DNA from 2 places in the Paenibacillus sp. FSL M7-0420 genome. Region 2 is predicted to be linked to the other one. Evidence: riboswitches for the same ligand, from Rfam matches in the RefSeq annotation. Region 2 holds a riboswitch; the other holds the start of a gene.
The links. Region 2 has a riboswitch for cyclic di-GMP ahead of MKX51_RS03565 (PA14 domain-containing protein). Riboswitches for the same ligand answer to the same signal wherever they lie in the genome.

Region 1 (3,415 bases), 750 kb from region 2:
CCAGATCGCTGGCATAATGGGTGGAGCGGGAATCCTCGCTCTCTGTGGTGAAGCCGATCCGGTTATTGACGATAATATGCACGGTACCGCCATTCTGATAACCCTGCAATTTGCCGATATTAAGCGTCTCAGCGACAATACCTTCGCCGGGGAAGGCTGCATCGCCGTGCATCAGCACAGCCATAGCCTTGCTTGTGTTCAGCTTAGGCAGTCCCGGAGCGTTGCGTTCTTCCTGTGCGGCGCGTGTGAAGCCCTCGACTACAGGATTGACGAATTCAAGATGGCTCGGGTTATTGGCCAGCGTGATCCGGGTGCGTACGGTCTCGCCTTCGCGGACGGCACGGTCAGCCCCGAGATGGTACTTCACATCACCGCTCCAGCCGTAGGTCACACCCATAGAGCCTTCCGAAGGGAACAGCTCTTTGTTCGGCGAATGATGGAACTCTGAGAAAATAATATCATAAGGCTTGCCCAGAATATGAGCCAGCACATTAAGTCTTCCGCGGTGGGCCATGCCCATCAGGATATGCTCTGCGCCGTCATGCGCGGCAGCCCGCACAATTTCATCCAGCATCGGCACAAGGGCATCATTGCCCTCCAGGCTGAAGCGCTTTTGGCCGACGAAGGTCTTGTGCAGGAAGGTCTCGAAATGCTCCACCTGAACCAGCCGCTTCAACAGCTCTTTGCGTTCTGTATTATTCAGCGGGGCAGGGGAGGTCATCGATTCCGCCTGGCTGTTGAGCCAGCGCAGCTCGCGTTCATCATGCACATGCCCGAATTCATAAGCAATGGTCTGTGTATAGGCCTGGCGCATTCTGTGGACGGCATCCATCGCGGTATGCACATCCGCAGGGGCATTATCCCAGATCAGCGAAGCCGGCAGGGCATTAAGATCCTCGCGGGTAAGCTCGTAGGTCTCCAGCTCCAGCCATTTGGCCATCGGGTTCGTGCTGCGCTCCAGCGGGTCAATGTCTGCGGCCATATGGCCATATATTCGAATATTAGCGATCAGCTTCGAGGCCTTGACAGCCTTCTTGAGCCACTCGGCATCTGCTGATACGGCAGGCCTTGGAGCCCTCTCGGCATCGGGTGCCAGTGGAGGGGGGCCGGATACGGTGAAGAGATCGCGGTAATGCTGTTCAACAGAAGAGGGGTCCTTGACAAATTGCTCATATCTTTCTTGAATGTAGCCCAGGTTGGGGCCGTAGTATTTGCTCCATACTGTGTCGTTATAGGGCTCTTTGACTGCCATGAATAGGTCCTCCTAACGGATAAACTCCACGCGAGGCATCCAGTGTGCCACTTGGCGGAGCTGCAAATGTTTGCGGTTTCATTCTCACCTTATTGTGCTACTTTCCGGCGGGGTAATCAATTCATACTTTCGCGCAATCCGTTCGCAATTTGGCATGATTCATTACAGTATTCATACGGAACTATCATAAATAGAAATAAGGCGGAGCGGATAGCGTTCCCTTTAGTATAATTAAACTATTACATAGGGTTTGAACTTGGAACTGGAAATATTTATACAAGCCGCTGGCAATTTCAGCTAAGTTTCCTCACATTTTATCATAAAAAAATTCCAGAAAACGACACACTAATCTCACATGATCTTGTATAATGTTATTGCGGAGAACGGTTTCATCGATTCTTGCCAGATCCTTTCATGATGGAAAGGGTCCAGTAAAAGGTAAACCTGCCGAAAGACAGGGGCACAAAGTCTCGGATCTAAAGTAGAAATACTACAAAGTAGCAATACTACTATGATGGCCGGACTGCCTGGGGACGCGAAAATTCTAGGAGGAGATTTCTTGGATATGTCCAACCAGGGGAATGACGAGCTGCAGGCAGTAGATCTGGATTTAGAATGGGTGCACTTGCTGATGTCTGCCAAGCAGGCGGGGATCGCGGCGGAGGATATCCGCCGGTTTCTAAGTGAGAAGGCGCTCCAGGCGATGTAAGGGCGGTCATCATTGCTGCGATACATACAGAAAAGGCACAGCGTCCGGTACGCTGTGCCTTTTCTGTATGCCGCTTGAAAGGATGCCTTCGCCGAAGGCGGCCTCCCTGCCGTGCGGGGTCTTCCCTGTGGCATACAATGCTCGTCTAGTTGTCCTTTTGTTCCATGCGCCATTTCTGGTAATCGAGGAATTCCTTGAATTCGCGTTTGCTTATACCGGAGGCCATGGCCTCCTGAACCAGCCGGAACCATTCCCCGTCCAGAGCCTGTTCTTCCGTCTCTGCCAGTCCGCCATACAGCAGTGCATGAATGGATACCTGAAGCGCGTCAGCGATTTTTTCGATGAATTGAATGGAGGGGTTGGATTGAATGTTCCGTTCCACATTACTGAGGTATGATTTCGCCACATCAGCCTTATCGGCAAGCTCGGATAACGAATAGCCCTTCTCCAGCCGGAGTTTGTGGATGCGGCTTCCCATAGTATCTGACACGATTACAACGCCCTCCGTACTTTTTTGGTAAAAGATAAGAAGTGATATGCTTCGCGCTATACATTCTCCTTATCTTTCTCGTTGAAACGGTACCGCCCGTTCAAAGGCCGGCCAAGCCGTTTTCTCTTGTCAGTATAACAAAAATCCGCAAAACGGACAAAATCTTGAACCCGGCAACGGGAAAAAGAAACGGCATACCCGGCCCGGATGGGGGAGGATATGCCGTCTTGATGGTTTGCTGAAACGCTGCCTTCCTAATAAAAGGACGGCAAAGCCATGTTCACTTGTATAGGCTGGCCCCTGAGCTACTTGGCTTCTCCCACTCCTTGAAGCGCATCGAAGGTCCAGTTCAGCGCTAAGCCGTCACCCTGGAAAATGTTCTGATCGAGCGTGTTGTCTACGAATTCGAAGGCGATCTTGAAGGTCTTGGACCCGGCGGCGGCAATCCCGCCTGGCAGTACACCTGCTGCTACGAGATCGTAGCTGGGGGTGTTTTTCAGATCCTTCAGAGAGATCTCGGACAGCACATGACCGCTTAGTGAACCGCCGGTGTACGTATTATCGAGGAGCTTGACCTTGAAGTGGTCTCCGAGATCCTGGCCTGCGTTATCGCCCTTGGCATCGGTTACGGTGTAAGTGGTGGCAAGCTTCAGGAATTTGATATCCAGTGTGCCGTCATTGGACAAGGTGAAGGTGCGGACGGTGTAATCTCCCGGCTTCAGATTCGTCAGCGCTACCGGAGTATTGAAGGAAGAGCCGAGCTTCAGCGTACCCGCTGCGAAGGTTGCCGTGCTGGTAGCTGTGGAGCTGAAGTAAGCGAAGGTGCCCCCGCCGATTAAAGACAAGCCCAGTGCTGCCGATGCTACGCCAAGACCCAATGTTTTTTTGATACCCATGATTGATTTCCTCCTCGAATGGTTTGTTTTGTTGTGGAATTATTGGAGCGTGCCTTTTTCCTGGTTGG
Region 2 (3,415 bases):
ACCTCATCGTTACGCACCATAACCGGTGTCCCCGAGAGTGTCATGTTCTTGAAGTATTCTCCAAGCAACCCATTCTGGCCAGGCTTGCTCTCCGTATCACCGGAGGTTGGGACCGGCTTCGGAATCGGCGCAACGGTTGGTGCCGATGTTGCGGTTGGCGTTGCTGTTGGCGTCGGCGTTGCGGTTGCCGTTGGTGTCGGTGTTACTGTAGGCGCTGGTGTTGCTGTAGGCGTCGGTGTTGCGGTTGGCTTAGGGGCCGCCACTGGAGCAGTCCAGGCCTTATATTGGTCACGGGTCAGTGTGTAGCTGTCATTCATGAAATTCTTGATCGTAGCCGTGCTGTTATTCTCATAGAGCATCTTGCCCCAGTTCATCATGAACACGTAATTCTGCTGGGTCAGCTTCAGCTTCGAGATATTCGGCATTTCACCGTTCTCGCCGATGCCGATCGGTTTGCCGCCAGCCAGGCTGGTCAGATCATCATGATATTTATTCGAGTAGTCGTTATTATATATATCCGCTGCCAGCACATCCACTCTGTCCGCACCCGGATAAGTCCGTGCATAGGGATCAGAGTTGGCATTCGGCGCATTCGGGTTCCATACCCAAATCAGATTATTTAATTGATGAACGTTTACGAAACGGTCATACATAATATTCCATAGAGCTGAGAAATTATCTTTCTTCCCCCACCAGAACCAGCCGCCGTTCATTTCATGGTACGGTCTCCACAGGATGGGAACCTTGGCATCCCGCAGGCTTTTCAGAGAGACGGCTACTTTATCCAGATCGGTGATCAGCGCATTATACTCTGTAGTACCGGGGGTTACGTATTTGTTGAATTGTGCCTGGCTGATTGACTTCTGCACATTGGACCATTCGTACTTGGTGCCCGGCAGGTTCTGGTGGAAGGTCATGGCGACAATGCCGCCCGCTCTGGACCAGTTCGTTGCACTCCAGACAATATTTTTGCGTTGTGCAGCGACTCCGCTCTCACTCTGTCCACCGATTGCTCCAAGCTCATAACCATGCAGTGCGGCGTATTGTCCGCTTGTTCCCTTTAGCTTGTTGCTCAGCTCATCCGGACTCTCGAAATAGTCATGCTGCCCTGTAATAATTCCATTTCCCGAGATATCATACAGATTGTTCAGCAGCTTGACCGCCTCGGCTGAGGCATTAGGGTTCACGGGCGCTCCTGTAGAGGAGGCAGCCTTGACAGTGGACGGGGCGATTCCCAATCCCACGGGTACAGCAGACAATACCACGGCCAGCGACAGCACAGCGCAGAGCAAACGAGACTTACGGTAAGTTTTCACAATATTCTCTTCCTTTCGGTAGCCAGGCTGCCACTCTTGCGAAGGCCCTATAGCTTTGCGTCCCTATCTTTCGATTAGGTTTGCCATTGTCGTTTTGGAAGGATCAATCCCTCTTACCGTAAGTATCGTCGATATGCAAATTTAATGTAGAGTAAAAACAAAATTTGTCTAAAAAATAGTTCTCAATACCTGATTTAAAATTGTAACAATTGGTTAAATAGATAAGTTAGACCTAAGAAATGAACTGATGTAGAGCGATATCCTCCCAGTCCAGAGTAATACGGATATTGTCTTCCTCTACCAGCTCAGAGCCTGTCTGCACCTCAATGAACTCCACATCGGTAAGAGCAAGAATGGCATGCTTGGTCCCTTCCGGTATCCGCACCACATCCCCTGCCTTCACGTTGTGCATCTTCTCGTTAATCACAATGCTTGCTTCGCCGCTGACAAAGGTCCAGATTTCACTGCGTTTGTGATGCAGCTGATAGCTGATATTTTTACCCTCATTGATGAAAATCCGCTTGGTCAGCACCTCGTTGCCTTCATCATATTTCACATAATCGATCACCTTGTAGTGTCCCCAGCGGCGTTCCTCGTACATCGGTCTTTGTTCAAAAGTCTTCAGCACTTCCTTGATCCGCGGACTCTCGGCCTTGTGTGTCACCAGAATGCCGTCCGGGCTGGCGGCGATAATCAGATCCTTCGCCCCGATGACCGTAATCGGAATATCCAGCTCGTTAATGAGGCAGGTGCCCTCGGAATCAGCGGTGATGAAGCCTTTGCCGACATGGTTGCTGGTCATTTCCTCGGTCAGGGTGTTCCAGGTACCCAGGTCCTTCCAGAATCCGGCATAAGGCTGCACGACGATGTTCTCTTCTTTCTCTACCACTTCGTAATCGAAGCTGATGGAGGACAGCAGCTTATACTGCTTCTGCAGCTCCTCGTAATTCAGCGGCAGCCCTTTGCGCTGCAGGATATCCAGCAGGTAGCCCAGACGGAAGGCGAATACTCCGCAGTTCCAGAGCGCTCCCCGGCTGATCAGCTCCTCGGCCTGCACACGGTCAGGCTTCTCCTGGAAGTGGCTCACTTGCAGGTAACCATTCGCTCCCGCATCTGCGCCCGTTGGAATGATGTAGCCGTATTTCTCCGAAGCATGCTCGGGAACTACGCCCATCAGCGCCAGGTTCGCCCCGCTCACCAGCATGGTGTTCTCCAGCTGCAGCACCGTTTCGAAAAAGGAGGATTCCACGTATGGGTCCACCGGCAGAATCGCCACGGTCTCGCTTGGGGACACCCCCGCGATGGAATACAGGTAGGCCGCCGTCAGCGCAATAGCCGGGAAGGTATCCCGCCGCTCCGGCTCCACGATGATCGGCACCCCGCTGCCGAGCTGGCTCTGGATCATCTCCACCTGGCTGCGTCCGGTCGCCAGATAAGAGGACCCGGCCATGCCGTTCTCCTCCAGCTGTCTCCATACCCGTTGTACCATCGATTCCGGTTCACCTGCCGGGCTTTCCAGTACCTTCAGAAATTGCTTGGAGCGTGAGTCATTGGACAACGGCCAGAGCCGCTTGCCGGAGCCGCCTGATAGAAGTACTAGTTTCATAGTGAACCCTCCATATCGTATTGTTATTGGGTATTTCTTGTTGCTGGAATTGTAATTTAAAATCCCGCCTGTTATGAGGGTCGCTGCAAGGAATTTTGGGCTTACGGCCGCTGTTGTATTTGGATTTCTTGATTAAAACCGCTTCTCGCGGTAGAAATCCAAATACAAAGGCGGACGCTAACGCTCCTACAGCTCCAAAATTCCTCTCCGCTCCATTTCATAACAGGCTGTGCTTTTACATCCGCTTCGCCCGCAGGCGAAGCTCCCGGCTAAAGATCCGATATTGCCGGCTTGTTGTAGCGGCAAGGGGGCCGGGCTGCCGCGCTATACTTGCGGCAGCAGCAGTTGAAATCCTGGTTGCCGGCAGCCTGCCTTCACGACAGTGAATCCCTGGTTGCCGCCTACTGTTGCGGCGGAGAAAGATTCAAAAGCTCAAAGACTCTTAAGTGCCGCTTGTTCCAAGGCGTCGCCGCTGAGTTAGCGGCTGGAAAGA

Region 1: another riboswitch for cyclic di-GMP. It lies ahead of MKX51_RS00360 (anti-repressor SinI family protein); the one in region 2 lies ahead of MKX51_RS03565 (PA14 domain-containing protein).

Annotation. Positions count from the first base shown of each region.
Region 1 is NZ_JBBOCJ010000001.1:81,354-84,768, forward strand. It holds gene MKX51_RS00355 (2-oxoglutarate dehydrogenase E1 component) at 1-1,252, opposite strand, end outside; cyclic di-GMP riboswitch class I at 1,680-1,783, shown strand; gene MKX51_RS00360 (anti-repressor SinI family protein) at 1,818-1,961, shown strand; gene MKX51_RS00365 (helix-turn-helix domain-containing protein) at 2,107-2,439, opposite strand; gene MKX51_RS00370 (TasA family protein) at 2,757-3,347, opposite strand; gene MKX51_RS00375 (TasA family protein) at 3,387-3,415, opposite strand, start outside.
Region 2 is NZ_JBBOCJ010000001.1:834,898-838,312, reverse strand. It holds gene MKX51_RS03565 (PA14 domain-containing protein) at 1-1,316, opposite strand, end outside; cyclic di-GMP riboswitch class I at 1,331-1,411, opposite strand; gene MKX51_RS03560 (sugar phosphate nucleotidyltransferase) at 1,549-2,922, opposite strand.